Regions from separate parts of the Streptomyces sp. NPDC015032 genome, predicted to be linked through region 3. Evidence: riboswitches for the same ligand, from Rfam matches in the RefSeq annotation. Region 3 holds a riboswitch; each other region holds the start of a gene.

Region 1 (5,444 bases), on a different contig from region 3:
AGCTCCCCGGCCCGCCCCAGCAGCCGGGCCACGGCGACCGGCAGCGTCGGGCGGTCGGGCCGCGCGATGAAAACCGTCGCGCCGAACTCGCCGAGCGACACGGCGAACGCGAAGCCGGCCGCGACCAGCAGTGCCCGTCGCACCAGCGGCAGATCGACCTCCCGCCAGGCCCGCAGAGGTGACGCGCCGAGCACTGCGGCCGCCTCCCTCAGCCGGCCGTCCACCGCCCGCAGGACCGGCAGCATGGTCCGTACGACGAAGGGCACACCGACCAGCGCCTGGGCGAGGGGCACCAGAATCCATGAACTCCGCAGATCCAGCGGCGGCTTGTCCAGGGTGATCAGGAAACCGAAGCCCACGGTGACCGCGGACACCCCGAGCGGCAGCATCAGCAACGCGTCGAATCCGCGCACGAGCCGCCCGGCGCGCCGGGTCAGCGCCGCGGCGGCGAGCCCGCCGACGACCAGCGCGATGACCGTCGCGACCAGTGCGTACTGAGTTGAGTTCCAGATCGCTTCGAACGGCGCGACCAGGAACGTACCGCCGCCCGCGTCCACGGACCGCAGGGCGCGGTAGTAGTCGAAGCCATGCCCGCCGGGTGTGTCCAGCGAGCGCTCCACCAGCACCCCGAGCGGCAGCAGGATCAGCACCAGTACCGTCAGCAGCACCCCGCAGAGCAGCGCCCACTGTCCGGCGCCGCGCGGCCGGCGGGCGGTCTGCGCCGGGTCGACCAGTTTCAGCGCGGTCTCCCGGCGCCGTACGGTCCACGCGTGCACGGCGAGGATCGCGCCGACCGCGGCGAACTGCACCAGCGTCAGCACGGCGGCGGTCGGCAGGGCGAGCAGCTGGGCCGTCTGCCGGTAGATCTCCACCTCCAGCGTGGAGTACCCCGGACCGCCGAGGATCTGTACGACCCCGAAGGAGGTGAAGGTGAAGAGGAAGACCATCAACGCGGCGGCTGCCACGGCGGGTGCGAGGGCCGGCAGGGTGACCCGCCGCCAGGCGGCGAACCGCCCGGCGCCCAGCACCCGTGCGGCTTCCTCCTGCCGTGGGTCGAGTTGTGACCACAGCCCGCCCACGGTCCGTACGACCACCGCGTAGTTGAAGAAGACATGGGCGAGCAGAATCGCCCAGACGGTGGTGTCGAGGCGTACGCCCCAGAGTTCGTCGAGGAACCCGCCGCGTCCCAGCAGCGCCAGGAAGGCCGTACCGACGACGACGGTCGGCAGGACGAACGGCACGGTGACGACCGCCCGCAGCAGTTGCTTGCCGGGGAAGTCGAAGCGGGCGAAGACATAGGCACCGGGCAGCGCGATCAGCAGGGTCAGCGCCGTCGAGGCGAGCGCCTGCCAGGTGGTGAACCAGAGGACGTCGCGGATGTCCGGCCGGGTCAGCACCTCCGCGACCCGGCCGAACTGCCAGACACCGTCCGCCTTCAGCCCGCGGCCGACGATCGCGGTGACGGGGTAGGCGAAGAACAGCGCGAAGAACGCGACGGGCACGGCCATCAGGCCGAGCCGCACCGCGCCCCCGCGCCGCGACTGCTCACGCGCGCGGTCCACCCGCCCGGAGCGGCCGCGCGGCTCCTCACCCCACGGCCCCTCCTCGGGCGTGCCCTTCCCGCCCGCGTCCGTTCCGCGTACGGGAGTCTTCGCTACTTCACTACGAGCGAGGACCACGACTGGACCCACTGGTCACGGTTCTTGGAGATCTTGTCGGGGGCGACGGTCGCCGGCCGGTCGGCCGTCGCGCCGAACTTCGTGAAGAGCTCCGGCAGTTTCGCGCCCTCGGTGACCGGGTTCACGAACATGTTGAGCGGCATGTCCTCCTGGAACTTCTTGCTGATCAGGAAGTCCAGCAGGGCCTTGCCGCCCGCCTCGTTCTTCGCACCGTTCAGCAGGCCCGCGAACTCGATCTGGCGGAAGCAGGTCCCGGTGGCGACCCCGGTCGGTGCCTCGGCCGGCTGCGGCTTCGCGTAGAGCACCTCGACGGGCGGGCTGGAGGCGTACGACACGACGAGCGGCCGGTCGGCCTTTGCCTTCTTGCCGCCCGCGGAACCGGAGAACTCCTCGTTGTACGCCTGCTCCCAGCCGTCGACGACCTTGACGCCGTTGTTCTTCAGCTTCTTCCAGTAGTCCTGGTAGCCGTTCTCGCCGTAGGTGGCGACGGTGCCGAGGAGGAAGCCGAGACCGGGCGAGGAGGTCTGGGCGTTCTCGGTGACGAGAAGGTTCCGGTACGCGGGCTTCGCCAGGTCGTCGAAGGACCGCGGCGGCGCGAGCTTCTTCTCGGCGAAGTATTTCTTGTCGTAGTTGACACAGATGTCACCGGTGTCGATCGGGGTGACCCGGTGCTCGGCTGCGTCGAGTTGGGTATCGGCCGCCACCTGGTCGATACCCTTCGCCTTGTACGGCGTGAAGAGACCGCTGTCGAGGGCGCGGGAAAGCAGGGTGTTGTCGACACCGAAGAACACATCGCCGCGCGGTGAGCCCTTGGTCAGGATCTCCTGGTTGAGCGCGACACCCGCGTCGCCGCTCTTCAGCACCTTGACGGTGTAGCCGGTCTGCTCGGTGAACTCCTTCAGCACGTCCTTGGAGACGTTGAAGGAGTCATGGCTGACGAGTGTCACGGTCTTCGAACCGGAGCTCTTCGTGCCGCCCGAACCGGAGTCCGATGTATCGGAACTCCCGCATCCGGCCAGTGCCGTGACGCCGAGTGCGGCGGCAACAGCCGTCGTCGCGAGCTGCGTGGTTCTGCGCGTGGTGCTCATTGTGGATTCCTCCTGGGTTTTGGCCAGGAAGAGACGCGGCCCCGCCCGCGGTATGCGGGCAGGGCGCAACAGCATGAGTTGATGACCGAACTTCCTACCCGGAATGACCCGGGCGAGGTTCAGAGGGTCTGCGGCCGACCTGTCCTCGGTGCCGCACTCTCAGCGCTGTGGCGCTCCCCTGTCGGAATATGAAGTTGATTTCAGGCCCAGGTTACACGGGCCGTTCCGGCCTCAGCGCTCGGCTGCCGCCAGCTGCCCGCAGGCTCCGTCGATCTCCTGACCTCGGGTATCCCGCACGGTCACCGGCACCCCGTGTGCGGCGATCGCCTCGACGAAGGCCTTCTCGTCCTCGGGCCGCGAGGCCGTCCACTTGGAGCCGGGCGTCGGGTTCAGCGGGATCAGATTGACGTGCACCCGCTTGCCCTTGAGGAGCCGGCCGAGCAGATCACCGCGCCACGCCTGGTCGTTGATGTCCCGGATCAGTGCGTACTCGATGGAGATGCGGCGGCCGGACTTCTCCGCGTACTCCCACGCGGCGTCCAGCACTTCGCGCACCTTCCACCGCGTGTTCACGGGAACGAGCGTGTCGCGCAGCTCATCATCCGGTGCATGCAGCGAGACGGCGAGGCGGCACTTGAAGCCCTCGTCGGCGAAGCGCAGCATCGCGGGCACCAGGCCCACGGTGGAGACCGTGATCCCGCGCTGCGAAAGCCCCAGCCCCTCCGGCTCCGGGTCGGTCAGCCGACGAATCGCGCCGACCACCCGCTTGTAGTTGGCGAGCGGCTCGCCCATGCCCATGAAGACGATGTTGGAGAGGCGCGCCGGGCCTCCCGGGACCTCCCCGTCGCGCAGCGCCCGCATGCCGTCCACGATCTGGTGGACGATCTCGGCGGTCGACAGATTGCGGTCGAGACCAGCCTGCCCCGTCGCGCAGAACGGGCAGTTCATCCCGCACCCCGCCTGCGACGAGATGCACATCGTCACCCGCTCCGGGTAGCGCATCAGGACGGATTCGACGAGCGTCCCGTCATGCAGCTTCCACAGTGTCTTGCGGGTGGTGTCGTCGTCGCAGCTGATGTGGCGCACCACGGACATCAGGTCGGGGAACATCGCCTCGGCGAGCTTCTCCCGCGAAGCGGCCGGGATGTTGGTCCACTCGGCCGGGTCGTGCGCGTACCGCGCGAAGTAGTGCTGCGAGAGCTGCTGGGCGCGGAACGGCTTCTCGCCGATCGCGACGACGGCTTCCTTGCGCTCGGCGGGCGTGAGGTCGGCGAGGTGCCGCGGCGGCTTCTTGGCTCCGCGGGGCGCGACGAAAGTGAGTTCTCCGGGCTTAGGCATGGTTCATCCAGTGTCGCAGACAAAGGAGCGAGGGCCCGCCGCCCTGTGGACAACAGACCCTCACTCGTACATGCCCAGGTCAGGGCGGTGAACCGTCCGGAGGATCAGCCGGATCCCACGAAGAGCACCAGCAGCAGCCAGACCACCGGGGCGGTCGGCAGCAGCGAGTCCAGCCGGTCCATGATCCCGCCGTGCCCCGGCAGGAGCGTGCCCATGTCCTTGATGCCGAGGTCCCGCTTGATCATCGACTCGCCCAGGTCACCGAGAGTGGCACTGGCCGCGACCGCGAGCCCCAGCAGCAGCCCCTGCCACCAGGAACCGTCGTCGATCAGCAACTGCATGCACAGCGCACCGGCGACCATCGCGAAGGCGATGGCCCCGAACAGGCCCTCGCGGGTCTTCCCGGGGCTGATGCGCGGCGCGAGCTTGTGCTTCCCGAAACGCCAGCCGACGGCGTACGCACCGGTGTCGCTGACCACCGTCAGCAGCAGGAAGGTGAGCACCCGCTGCGGTCCGTCGTCCGCGGTCAGGAGCATGGCAACGAAAGTGGCCAGGAACGGCACGTAGAACGCGGCGAACACGCCGGCCGTGACGTCCTTGAGGTAGCCCTCCGGAGGCTGGGTCATCCGCCAGACGAGCACCGCGAGCGCCGTCAGCGCCATCGCCACCCAGGCACCCTCGGCGCCCCGCCAGTATCCGGCCACGACCATCGCGGCGCCGCCGACCGCCAGCGGGACGAGCGGCGCCTTGATGCCCTTGCGCTCCTCCAGCCGCGAGGTGAGCTCCCACAGGCCCACGACGACGGCGACGGCAATCACACCGACGAAGACGGCCTTCACGATGAACAGCGAGGCGACGATGACGGCACCGAGCCCCACACCGACCCCTATGGCGGCTCGCAGATCACGGCCCGCACGTTTCTTCTGCGGGGGCGGTGGCGCGGTGGACATGGGCTCCTGCGGCTTCTCGTCGCGGAACAGGGGGCCGCCGTTCAGGCGTGCGGCCCCCCGGTCCCGTTCATCACGGTCGTCAGCGTCTCTACCTGCGTCGGGGGCGTCCGGCACGATGGGCATGGGCCGAGTCTGCTGGGCGTCATGCACATCGTATGCAGGACCCGCCGGAGCGGCCTGCATCTCGGGCGGACCCCAGTGGCCGGCTCCCTGCGGGGCGCCCCAGGAAGAGTCGTCCATCAGACTTCGAGCAGCTCGGCTTCCTTGTGCTTGAGCAGCTCGTCGACCTGCGCGACGTACTTCGCGGTGGTGTCGTCGAGCTCCTTCTCGGCGCGACGCACCTCGTCCTCGCCGGTCTCCTTGTCCTTGACCAGCTTGTCGAGCGTCTC
Region 2 (5,444 bases), on a different contig from region 3:
TTGCGAGCAGCCTTTCCCGACTTGCACGTCGAGGTGGAACATCTGGTGGCGAGCGACGACGAGGTGGCCTTCGCCTACACCATCACCGGGACGCATCTGGGACCGCTGATGGGGTACCCGGCGACCGGCAAGACGGTGAGCTACCGAGGCATGCAGATCAGCCGCTTCGACAGTGATGGCAAGCTCGTCGAACGTTGGGGAAGCAGTGACGAACTCGGCATGCTGCGTCAACTCGGCCTCGCCGAGGCGTGACCCCACGAGCGGGCGTTCCTGCGGTTCCCCCTCAGTTCCCGTCTGATCGGGCACGACAGGGCACGGGCGCGACCTACCATGGTGGTCTGGCTGCACAGTAGCGAGCTTGCTTCACCAGCGTGGCGCATATGCACCACATACCCGAACCCACCACTCACCCCAGCCCCTATCCCGTCCGCCTTCGGCCCACACATCGTGGAGCGGGCGTGGTTCAGGGCGTCAAGGTGGAGCGCGCCACTGTACGAACGACCTTGACGCCCTGGGTCGCGACTGCTCGGCTCTGCCTGGGTCGAAGGTGGTCGGGATGGGAGCCCACGACGCTCGCCACGCTCCGGCCGGCACTCGCGAACGGCGCCCCATCCATCCCGGAGTCTGAGCGCCCCCGCCGGAGGCATGTCGTGAAGCCGCGGGCTTGGTTCTCGACTCATACCCTCGGGCCTATCCACTGCGGGCGCGCGTCGGCGGCGGCAGCGCCGAGCGGGCCGAAGGCAGGAGCGCGGGCGCAGCCAAAGCCGGGAAGCGCGCCCGGCGAAGCGGAGCGCAGCCGGGTGCCTTGAACCTGGAGAGAAAGTTGTAACTCTCAGCCAGGCTGGGCCGGAAGTGCTGCGTACGCTGCGAGCCGGTGCCACCCTGTTCAGAGCGGACGGCAACGACGGCACACAGAGGCTGCTGATCACGACCACCAGCGATTAGCCGGGAGTAAGGCGCAGCCCCCGCCCAACGGCCAGCCCGATCCTACGGATCAGAAGGTTGCAGGTTCGAATCCTGCCGAGTGCGCACCGCCTCTGAGACCGACAGCGTCCCCCAGAAAGTATGCCGGGGGACGCTGAGACGACAGAAGATCAGTCCGCAATTGGCAGATACAGCCGGTTGCCCTGCGCCGCGAACTCGGCGGACTTGGCGAGCATTCCGGCAGCGACCTCATCTTCGCTGGTCACAGCCCCATCAGAGCCGAACTGCTCTGTGATGCTTCTGCTGATCTTCATCGAACAGAATTTCGGGCCGCACATCGAGCAGAAGTGCGCCGTCTTCGCCGGTTCGGCGGGAAGCGTCTCGTCGTGGAACTCCCGTGCCGTGACCGGGTCGAGAGCCAGATTGAACTGGTCCTCCCAGCGGAACTCGAAACGGGCGTCGGAGAGCGCGTCGTCCCAGTCCTGCGCCCCCGGGTGTCCCTTGGCGAGGTCCGCCGCATGGGCCGCGATCTTGTACGTGATGACGCCGGTCTTCACATCGTCGCGGTTGGGCAGACCGAGGTGTTCCTTGGGCGTGACGTAACAGAGCATCGCCGTGCCCCACCAGGCGATCATCGCCGCGCCGATGCCCGAGGTGATGTGGTCGTACGCCGGGGCGATATCGGTGGTCAGCGGGCCGAGTGTGTAGAACGGCGCCTCCTCGCAGATCTCCTGCTGGAGGTCGATGTTCTCCTTGATCTTGTGCATCGGGACATGGCCCGGCCCCTCGATCATGGTCTGGACGCCGAACCGCTTGGCGATCGTGTTCAGTTCACCGAGCGTGCGCAGTTCCGCGAACTGGGCCTCGTCGTTGGCGTCGGCGATCGAACCGGGGCGCAGACCGTCGCCCAGCGAGTACGTCACGTCGTAGCCGGCGAGGATCTCGCAGAGCTCCTCGAAGTGCTCGTACAGGAACGACTCCTTGTGGTGCGCCAGGCACCACGCGGCCATGATCGAACCGCCGCGGGAGACGATGCCGGTCTTGCGGCGAGCGGTCAGCGGGACGTACGGCAGGCGCACGCCGGCGTGGACCGTCATGTAGTCGACACCCTGCTCGGCCTGCTCGATGACGGTGTCCTTGTAGATCTCCCAGGTCAGCTCCTCGGCCCGGCCGTCGACCTTTTCGAGGGCCTGGTAGAGGGGAACGGTGCCGATCGGCACGGGGGAGTTGCGCAGAACCCACTCACGGGTGGTGTGAATGTTGCGGCCGGTGGAAAGGTCCATGACCGTGTCGGCGCCCCACCGCGTCGCCCACGTCATCTTCTCCACCTCCTCCTCGATGGAGGACGTCACCGCGGAGTTGCCGATGTTGGCATTGACCTTCACCAGGAACCGCTTCCCGATGATCATCGGTTCGATCTCGGGGTGGTTGACGTTGGCCGGAAGTACGGCCCGGCCCGCGGCGATCTCCTCGCGCACCACCTCGGGCTCGACGCTCTCCCGGATCGCCACGTACTCCATCTCCGGGGTGATCTCGCCCCGGCGGGCGTACGCGAGCTGGGTCACCGGCCGCCCGTCCCGGCCGCGGCGAGGCAGCCGTGGCCGGCCAGGGAAGACCGCGTCGAGATTGCGCAGAGGAGACCCCATTCGCGGCGAGGTGGGCTTGAGCCCGTCGTCCTCGGGGCGGGCGGGACGGCCCGGGTACTCCTCGGTGTCGCCGCGCGCGATGATCCAGTTCTCCCGCAACGGTGCGAGTCCGCGACGGACATCGGTCTCCGTGGAGGGATCGGTGTACGGCCCCGACGTGTCGTACAGCGTCACGTCCTTGCCGTTGGTGAGGTGCACCTGGCGGACCGGCACGCGGAGGTCCGGGAGCGAGCCCTGGACGTATCCCTTGTGCCAGCCGATGGACTTCCCGGCCTCGTCGCTCTGGTTCGAGGCAGGCGTGCGTGCGTCCGATGTGGTCATGAGACCTACTCCCTACGCCGGCATTACCCGGTAACAGGTTCGGCGGTCGGCGCAGCCCGTCCCGTACGGCCCGTACGGATGTACGGATGTACGGATATCAGCGCCCTCTCAGCCCGGTGCTCCGAGCTCCCGCGTGTGCAAAGGTCCCTCCACGCTAGCGCCCCGTCCGGCGCGATGAACAGAGGGTCCTGCTCTTCTTGCGATGATCGGCCGGTGACGTCCCCCCATATCGCCTCCGACCCGCAGGGCCATCAGCACAGCCACTCGCACAGTCATGGCCCCGCCGCGCCCGTCTCCAAGCATCTGCGGAAGGTGATCGCGGCCGTACTCATCCCGTTCGCCACCGCGATCGCCGTCGGCCTGATGGTGCTCTGGCCGGGCGGTGCACCCCCGCACGAGCGGACCGGTGTCGGTTTCGACCGGCAGACCCAGCAGGGAAAGGTGGTGAAGGTCGACAAGGTGGACTGCAAGGAAGTGAACGCCGCCCAGATGCCCATCGACGGCGGGGCCACCCCGCCGTCGGGGAGCGGGCCGGGGCTGTGCGAGAAAGCCACCGTCGAGGTGACGACCGGTCACGACAAGGGCCGGGCCTTCACCGAGATCGTCCAGCCCGACGCACCACGTCAGTTGCGCGAGGGACAGGGCGTGGTCGTGGCGTACGCCCCCGACGCGCCCCGTGATCTGCAGTACTCGGTGACGGATGCGAGCCGGAAGTTCCCGATGGCACTGCTGGCCGGGATCTTCGCCCTGGTCGTGGTCGCGGTGGGCAGGATGCGCGGGGTGATGGCGCTGATCGCGCTCGCCGTGTCGTTCGCCGTGCTGACCCTGTTCATCCTCCCGGCCATCCTCCAGGGCTCGAATCCCCTGCTCGTCGCGGTGATCGGGGCCAGTGCGATCATGCTGATCGCGCTCTACATGTGCCATGGCCTGACAGCCCGCACCTCGGTCGCGGTGGTCGGCACACTGATCTCGCTCCTGCTGATCGGGCTGCTCGGATCGCTCTTCATCGGCTGGGCGAGCCTGACCGGCAACACCGACGACTACACCGGCCTCATCCACGGCCTGTACCCGCACATCGACATGAGCGGCCTGTTGCTGGCCGGCGTCATCATCGGTTCGCTCGGAGTGCTCGACGATGTGACGGTCACCCAGACGTCGGCGGTCTGGGAGCTGCACCAGGCGAACCCGGCCATGGGCGCGCGGGGGCTCTACCGGGCGGCGATCAGGATCGGGCGCGATCACATCGCCTCGGTCGTCAATACGCTGGTCCTCGCCTACGCGGGCGCCGCACTGCCGCTGCTGCTGCTGTTCTCGATCGCCGAGAGCAGCGTGGGGACGGTGGCCAACAGCGAACTGGTGGCGGAGGAGATCGTACGGACGCTGGTCGGCTCGATCGGGCTGGTCGCCTCGGTGCCGGTGACCACAGCACTCGCCGCGCTGGTCGTCTCCGCGGACCGCACAGGGCTCGGCGCGGAAGCCGGAGCTTCGGCACCCGTACGGACCCGGAGAGGCCGCCGTCGCAGGACGAAGCCTTGAACGCCCCTGTACGGAGAGCGATTCACCCGTTCGGCAGGTATGTTCGACCGGCGCGCCGGTCCACGACGCCGTGCCCTTCAGCCGGCGTTCTGTTCCTCGGCGAGGATCCGGCCCAGAGCCTCCTCCAGGTTTCCCTCGAAGTCACCCAGCGTGCACTCCTGCCCCAGCGGCACGAGTTTGTCCGTCCGGTCGAGGAAGGCAACGAGCGGCGCCGTACCGGCCCTGAAGAGGGCGCGGTCCTCGCCCACCTGAAGCCGGATGTGTACATCGGAAAGCCCCTCGGGCTCCGTGGGCCCAATGTGCACATCGCCGTCGCCACTGGGACTGTTGAGGCCGTCGAGCAGCAGCTCACGGCCGAAAGCCCAGGTGACGGGGGCGTCGCCGGGCAGATGGAAGGTCATCCGGATCGCATACGGATCGCACACTTCATACCGGAGCTCCACCGGGATCCGGAAAGAGAGCTCCTCGGAAACGAGGAAGCTCATCATGACCTCAGCTTGAACCGACTCGCGCATCGTTCAACCCCGCAGTAGATGAATCTGGCCAGGAATGATCCCCCGTGGCCCTATTGACGCCATCGTGGTGCACGCGATAGCAGATCACAAGGAGTGATTTTTCAGATACTGATAGAGAACACGAACGAACGCAAGAGGGCGGCCACTTCATAACGTAGTTGTTCGACTGCGGGGAGCAATCGCTCTTCCTGCTCCAGGGGTACCGAAATCGCCACCGCGGCAGCGGTGAATCCGGCAGTGATCGGGATGGCTGCGCGGACCGTTCCCAAGGCGTACTCCTGTCTTTCGATGACAGGTCCCGTCCGTTCCATTGACCGCAACCGCTCAAGGAGTGTTGCGCGGTCCCTCACCGAGTAGCGGGTCAGCGGCCGCACCGGATGCCGGTCCAGATGGTCCTCGCGGGCCTTCTCGTCGAGCTGGCTCAGCAGACACTGACCGATCGCATGGGCATGCCCGGTCTCCCGGAAGGACGCCCGCTCGGCCACCGCAGGGGCGGCGGGGG
Region 3 (5,444 bases):
TGCGTGATCGCATAGTCGGCTCCGGCCCGGCACTTGTCCACGAAATGCCGGATGTCGGTGTCCCAGTCGGTCGAGCGCGGGTGCATCTCGGGAAATGCGGCGACGCCGACACAGAAATCGCCGGATTCCTTGATGAGCCGGACCAGATCGGCGGCGTACCGCACGCCCTGCGGGTGCTTGACCCACTCACCCATCGGGTCGCCGGGCGGGTCGCCGCGCACGGCGAGGATGTTCCGGATCCCGGCGTCGGCGTACTGCCCGATCATGTTGCGCAGCTCGGCGACGGAGTGGTTGACCGCCGTGAGGTGCGCGACCGGGGTGAGCGTGGAATCGGCGGCGATCTGCTGCGTGGCCTTGACCGTCCCTGCCCGGGTGGAGCCACCGGCCCCGTAGGTCACGGAGACGAAGCTCGGCCCCACCGCCTCGACGCGCCGCAGCGCGTTCCAGAGATTCCGTTCGCCCTTCTCGGTCTTGGGCGCCCAGAACTCGAACGAATACGAAGTCTTGCCGGACGCGAGGAGCTCACGCACCGTGCGCGCGTGATCCGTCCTGGTAGAAGGTGTGCCAAGGGCCATATGGGCAGGTTAACCAGAGCGCGACGGCCACAGGACCAGACCAGCACTAATTGCCCGAATTGACTGGTTGTTTGTCCATCCTTCGGACATCTGGCCGGATCACGCTCCGGCGCGCGCCCGGATTCGCCCGGCCAGCCCGGCGGCGGCCGCCGCCGGATCGTCGGCCTCGGTGATCGCCCGTACGACGACCACCCGGCGCGCTCCGGCGTCCAGCACCTCGTCGAGGTTGCCCGCGTCGATACCGCCGATGGCGAACCATGGGCGCCGGGTGCCGAGCGAGGCGGCGTAACGCACGAGGTCCAGGCCCGGGGCATGGCGGCCGGGCTTGGTCGGCGTGGGCCAGCACGGACCGGTGCAGAAGTAGTCCACGCCCGGTTCGGCGACGGCCGCGTCGACCTCGGACTCGGAGTGCGTGGAGCGGCCGATCAGCACGTCCTCGCCGATGATGGCGCGCCCGGCGGGGACCGGCAGGTCGCCCTGGCCGAGGTGCAGCACATCGGAGCCGATGGCGTGGGCGACATCGGCCCGGTCGTTCACCGCGAGAAGCTTCCCGTGGCGCCTGCAGGCGTCGGCGAAGACCTCCAGGTGTCCGAGCTCCTCCGCCGCCTCCATGCCCTTGTCGCGCAGCTGGACGATGTCCACCCCATGGGACAGGACGGCGTCGAGGAACGCGGGAAGGTCGCCCTGGCGCTTGCGGGCGTCCGTGCACAGATACAGCCGGGCGTCGGACAGCGGCGCGCTGGGCGTGGGCATGGTGCGAGTCCCCCTGGAGAGCATTGCGGAACGGGAAGGCGGTGGAACAGGAAGGCATGGTGGAGCGGACGCCGGATCCGGCGCGGGGTGCGGGCCGCACGGTGCTGCGCGGCCCGCACCTCACGGACGGCCGGCGGTCAGACGGCGAGCGCCTGGGCGCGGCGCTTCACCTCTGTGCCGCGGTTCTCACTCAGTGCCTGGGCAGGGGTGCCCGGCAGGGTCGGGTCGGGGGTGAAGAGCCATTCCAGCATCTCTTCGTCGTTGTAGCCGTCGTCCCTCAGGAGCGTCAGGGTGCCGGAGAGGCCCTTGACCACCTTGTCGCCGTCGATGAAGGCGGCAGGCACCTGGAGCGCCCGGTTCTCACCACGGCGCACGGCGATGAGCTGGCCCTCCTTGACCAGCTGCCGCACGCGCGTCACCTCGACACCGAGCATTTCGGCGATGTCGGGGAGGTGGAGCCAGGCGGGGACGAGAGCATCGATCTTTGCGTCAATCTCGGTCACAGGGACAAGCGTGCCATCCCGGACCGACAGTCGGTAGCCGGGCCGACCGTACGGGGCGCCGGGGTACGCCGTCAGAGGGTCGCCGACTTGAGGGGTACGGAGGGGTCGGCGGCGCGCGCCGGATCGAGGCGGGCGCCGGCCTCGATGAGTCTGCGTCCCTGCGCCAGGTCGCGCGGCCGGCCGACGGCGAGAACCGCGACCAGGACGCCGTCGCGCAGCCAGCACACCGACCAGGCGGGGCCGGTGGGTTCACCGCGCCACAGCAGGGTGTCGGCGCCCCTGTGGTGGCCCGCGTACTGCACGAACCGGTCGAACTGCTCGGACCAGAAGTACGGGACGGGGTCGTACGTCCGCGGCGCCGGGTCACCGCCGGTCGCGGCGGCGATGATGTTGGCGGCGGCGGTCCGGGGACCCTGGAGGGCGTTGTCCCAGTGGTGGACGAGCAGGCGTTCGCCGTACCGGGCGGAGGGGAACGAGGCGCAGTCGCCGACCGCGTACACATCGGGCAGCGAGGTGCGCAGCGCACTGTCGGCGGTCACCGATCCGTCGGTGCCGAGCGCGATGCCGGAGCCGGCCAGCCAGCCGGTGGCGGGCCGTGCGCCGATTCCGACGACGACCGCTCCGGCCAGGATCTCGCGGCCGTCCGCGAGGATCACCCGGCCCGGCTCGATGCGGGCGACCCGGGCTCCGGTGAGGAGTTCGGCGCCGGTCTCGGCGTACCAGGCGGTCATCGGGGCGGCGACCTCGGCCGGCATCGCGCCCGCGAGGGGCCGGTCGGCGGCCTCGACGACGGTGACCGCGCAGCCCGCGGCGCGGGCCGCGGTGGCGAACTCGGCGCCGATCCAGCCCGCTCCGACGACCACGACGCCGTGCTGCTCGTCGAGGACGGGGCGCAGTCGTGCCGCGTCGTCGAGGGTACGCAGCAGGTGGACTCCGGGAACGCCTTCGGTACCGGGCAGGACGACCGGTTCGGCACCGGTCGCGATCACCAGGAAGTCGTAGGGCACGGGTCCCGACGGGGTGTCCAGCTCATGCGCGCCGGGGCGCACGCCGGTGACTTCCCGGCCCAGTCGCAGATCGATGTCCAGCGCCTCGAAGTCGACGTCGAACGCCGAGTTCTCGGCCTTGCCGAGCAGTACCGCCTTGGACAGCGGGGGCCGGTCGTAGGGCTGGTGCGGTTCGGCGCCGATCAGGGTGACGGGGCCGGCGAAGCCCTGTTCCCGCAGGGCCACCGCCGTCTGTACGCCGGCCATGCCCGCGCCGACCACGACGACACGGTGCTCTGCCGACAGGACGGGGCGCTCCGGCCGCTGCGACTGCTGCTGCTCGCTCACCCGTACACCATAAGCACCTGACGATTCATCAGGACAGGGGGACCTCTTCCATGGCGCCCGTCCCGCTCCCCCGAGCGAACGGGCCACGGTGGCTGCTCCCTTACCGGGTCCGGCGGGCGGGGTTTAGGGTGGCCGACGTAAAACACTCGCGGGAGCCCGGACGCACCGGGCTGAGAGGGAGGCTGGGGCGGCCTCCGACCGTACGAACCTGATCCGGGTCATGCCGGCGAAGGGAGGGGCTGGACGCCCATGCGTTCTTCTCGGAACGGAAACGGATCCGACGTCCTGGTCATCGGGGGCGGGATCATCGGTCTGGTGACCGCCTGGCGGGCCGCGCAACGCGGACTGCGCACCGCGGTCGTCGACCCCGAACCCGGCGGCGGAGCCGCTCAAGTGGCGGCCGGCATGCTGGCCGCCGTCACCGAACTCCACTACGGCGAGCAGATGCTGCTGGGCCTCAATGTCGCCTCGGCCGCGCGCTATCCGGCCTTCGCGGCCGAACTGGAGGCGGCGAGCGGGCGGGAGACCGGCTTCCGTGCCTGCGGCACCCTGGCCGTCGCGCTGGACTCCGACGACCGTGCCCATCTGCGGGAGCTGCACGCCCTGCAGCGGCGTTCGGGCCTGGAGTCGGAGTGGCTCAGTGGCCGCGACTGCCGCCGCCTGGAGCCCATGCTCGCGCCCGGTGTCCGCGGCGGTCTGCGGGTCGACGGAGACCACCAGATCGATCCGCGCCGGCTGGCCGCCGCGCTGCTGACCGCCTGCGAGCGGGCCGGGGTGGTCCTCCACCGCGGCTGGGTGGAGCGCCTGACGGTCGTCCACGACCGGGCCGCCGGAGCCGTGCTCGCCGGGGGTACGGAGCTCGGCGCCGACCAGGTCGTACTCGCCGCGGGCAGCCTCAGCGGCCGGCTCCCGGGGCTGCCGGACGAGGCCGTGCCGCCGGTCCGGCCGGTGAAGGGGCAGGTGCTGCGGCTGACCGTGCCCGCCCCGTACGCGCCCTTCCTCACCCGGACCGTCCGGGCCGTGGTCCGGGGCAGTCATGTCTATCTCGTCCCACGCGCGAACGGCGAACTGGTCGTCGGCGCCACCAGCGAGGAAATGGGCTGGGACACCACCGTCACCGCGGGCGGCGTCTACGAACTGCTGCGGGACGCCCACGAGCTGGTGCCCGGCATCACCGAGCTGCCGCTCACCGAGACCCGGGCCGGACTGCGCCCCGCCTCCCCCGACAACGCCCCACTGCTCGGCCCCACCCCCCTGCCCGGCCTCCACCTCGCCACCGGCCACCATCGCAACGGGGTGCTGCTCGCGCCCGTCACCGGTGACGCCATGGCCGCCCTGCTGGCCGACGGCGAACTGCCCGAGGTGGCCCGCCCCTTCACCCCGCACCGTTTCCTGCCCGCCGCCCCCGTACGTCAGGAGCAGCCCGCATGACCGAGCCCGCACCGCTCTCCGCGCCCGGCTCCCCCTCCCCCTCCCCCGCCGGGCCCGCGCCCCTCTCCGTGTCCGTGAACGGCGAGGTGCGCGTGCTCCCCGCGGGCACCACCCTCGACGCCCTCGTCGCCACGCTGACCGCCGCGCACTCCGGCGTCGCGGCCGCGGTCAACGAGACCGTCGTCCCGCGCGGCCGGTGGTCCACCGCCACGCTCGGTGACGGTGACCGCGTCGAGGTCCTGACCGCGGTCCAGGGAGGCTGACGTGTCCGACGACCTCTTCGCCCTCGGCGACGCCGCCTTCGGCTCCCGGCTGATCATGGGAACCGGCGGGGCGCCCAGCCTCGACGTGCTGGAACGCTCGCTGACCGCCTCCGGCACCGAGCTGACCACCGTGGCGATGCGTCGCCTCGATCCGACCGTGCAGGGCTCGGTGCTCTCCGTCCTCCGGCGCCTCTCCATCCGCGTCCTGCCGAACACGGCGGGCTGCTTCACCGCGGGCGAGGCGGTGCTGACCGCCAGGCTGGCCCGCGAAGCGCTCGGCACCGACTGGATCAAGCTGGAGGTGGTGGCCGACGAGCGGACCCTGCTGCCCGACCCGATCGAGCTGCTGGACGCCGCGGAGACCCTGGTGGACGACGGGTTCACCGTGCTGCCCTACACCAATGACGACCCGGTCCTGGCCCGCAGGCTCCAGGACGTGGGGTGCGCGGCGGTCATGCCGCTCGGCTCCCCCATCGGCTCCGGCCTCGGCATCCGCAATCCGCACAATTTCCAGCTGATCGTCGAGCAGGCCCGGGTGCCGGTGATTCTCGACGCGGGCGCCGGGACGGCCTCGGACGCGGCGCT

Evidence for each region. Region 3 has a riboswitch for thiamine pyrophosphate ahead of thiO (glycine oxidase ThiO). Riboswitches for the same ligand answer to the same signal wherever they lie in the genome.
Region 1: linked by a shared signal. The riboswitch ahead of ACF08M_RS21195 (thiamine ABC transporter substrate binding subunit) and the one ahead of thiO (glycine oxidase ThiO) in region 3 are both predicted to bind thiamine pyrophosphate.
Region 2: linked by a shared signal. The riboswitch ahead of thiC (phosphomethylpyrimidine synthase ThiC) and the one ahead of thiO (glycine oxidase ThiO) in region 3 are both predicted to bind thiamine pyrophosphate.

What each region holds. Positions count from the first base shown of each region.
Region 1 covers NZ_JBIBVN010000014.1:100,405-105,848, reverse strand. The annotation lists gene ACF08M_RS21200 (ABC transporter permease) at 1-1,508, opposite strand, end outside; gene ACF08M_RS21195 (thiamine ABC transporter substrate binding subunit) at 1,655-2,767, opposite strand; TPP riboswitch at 2,841-2,957, opposite strand; gene rlmN (23S rRNA (adenine(2503)-C(2))-methyltransferase RlmN) at 2,999-4,105, opposite strand; gene ACF08M_RS21185 (phosphatidate cytidylyltransferase) at 4,210-5,295, opposite strand; gene frr (ribosome recycling factor) at 5,295-5,444, opposite strand, start outside.
Region 2 covers NZ_JBIBVN010000022.1:61,927-67,370, forward strand. The annotation lists gene ACF08M_RS26770 (ester cyclase) at 1-252, shown strand, start outside; gene thiC (phosphomethylpyrimidine synthase ThiC) at 1,095-2,891, opposite strand; TPP riboswitch at 2,884-3,034, opposite strand; gene ACF08M_RS26780 (YibE/F family protein) at 3,066-4,427, shown strand; gene ACF08M_RS26785 (SsgA family sporulation/cell division regulator) at 4,505-4,942, opposite strand; gene ACF08M_RS26790 (IclR family transcriptional regulator) at 5,044-5,444, opposite strand, start outside.
Region 3 covers NZ_JBIBVN010000002.1:362,371-367,814, forward strand. The annotation lists gene metF (methylenetetrahydrofolate reductase [NAD(P)H]) at 1-575, opposite strand, end outside; gene thiE (thiamine phosphate synthase) at 675-1,328, opposite strand; gene ACF08M_RS04515 (Rv2175c family DNA-binding protein) at 1,466-1,831, opposite strand; gene ACF08M_RS04520 (NAD(P)/FAD-dependent oxidoreductase) at 1,903-3,165, opposite strand; TPP riboswitch at 3,304-3,417, shown strand; gene thiO (glycine oxidase ThiO) at 3,415-4,596, shown strand; gene thiS (sulfur carrier protein ThiS) at 4,593-4,859, shown strand; gene ACF08M_RS04535 (thiazole synthase) at 4,861-5,444, shown strand, end outside.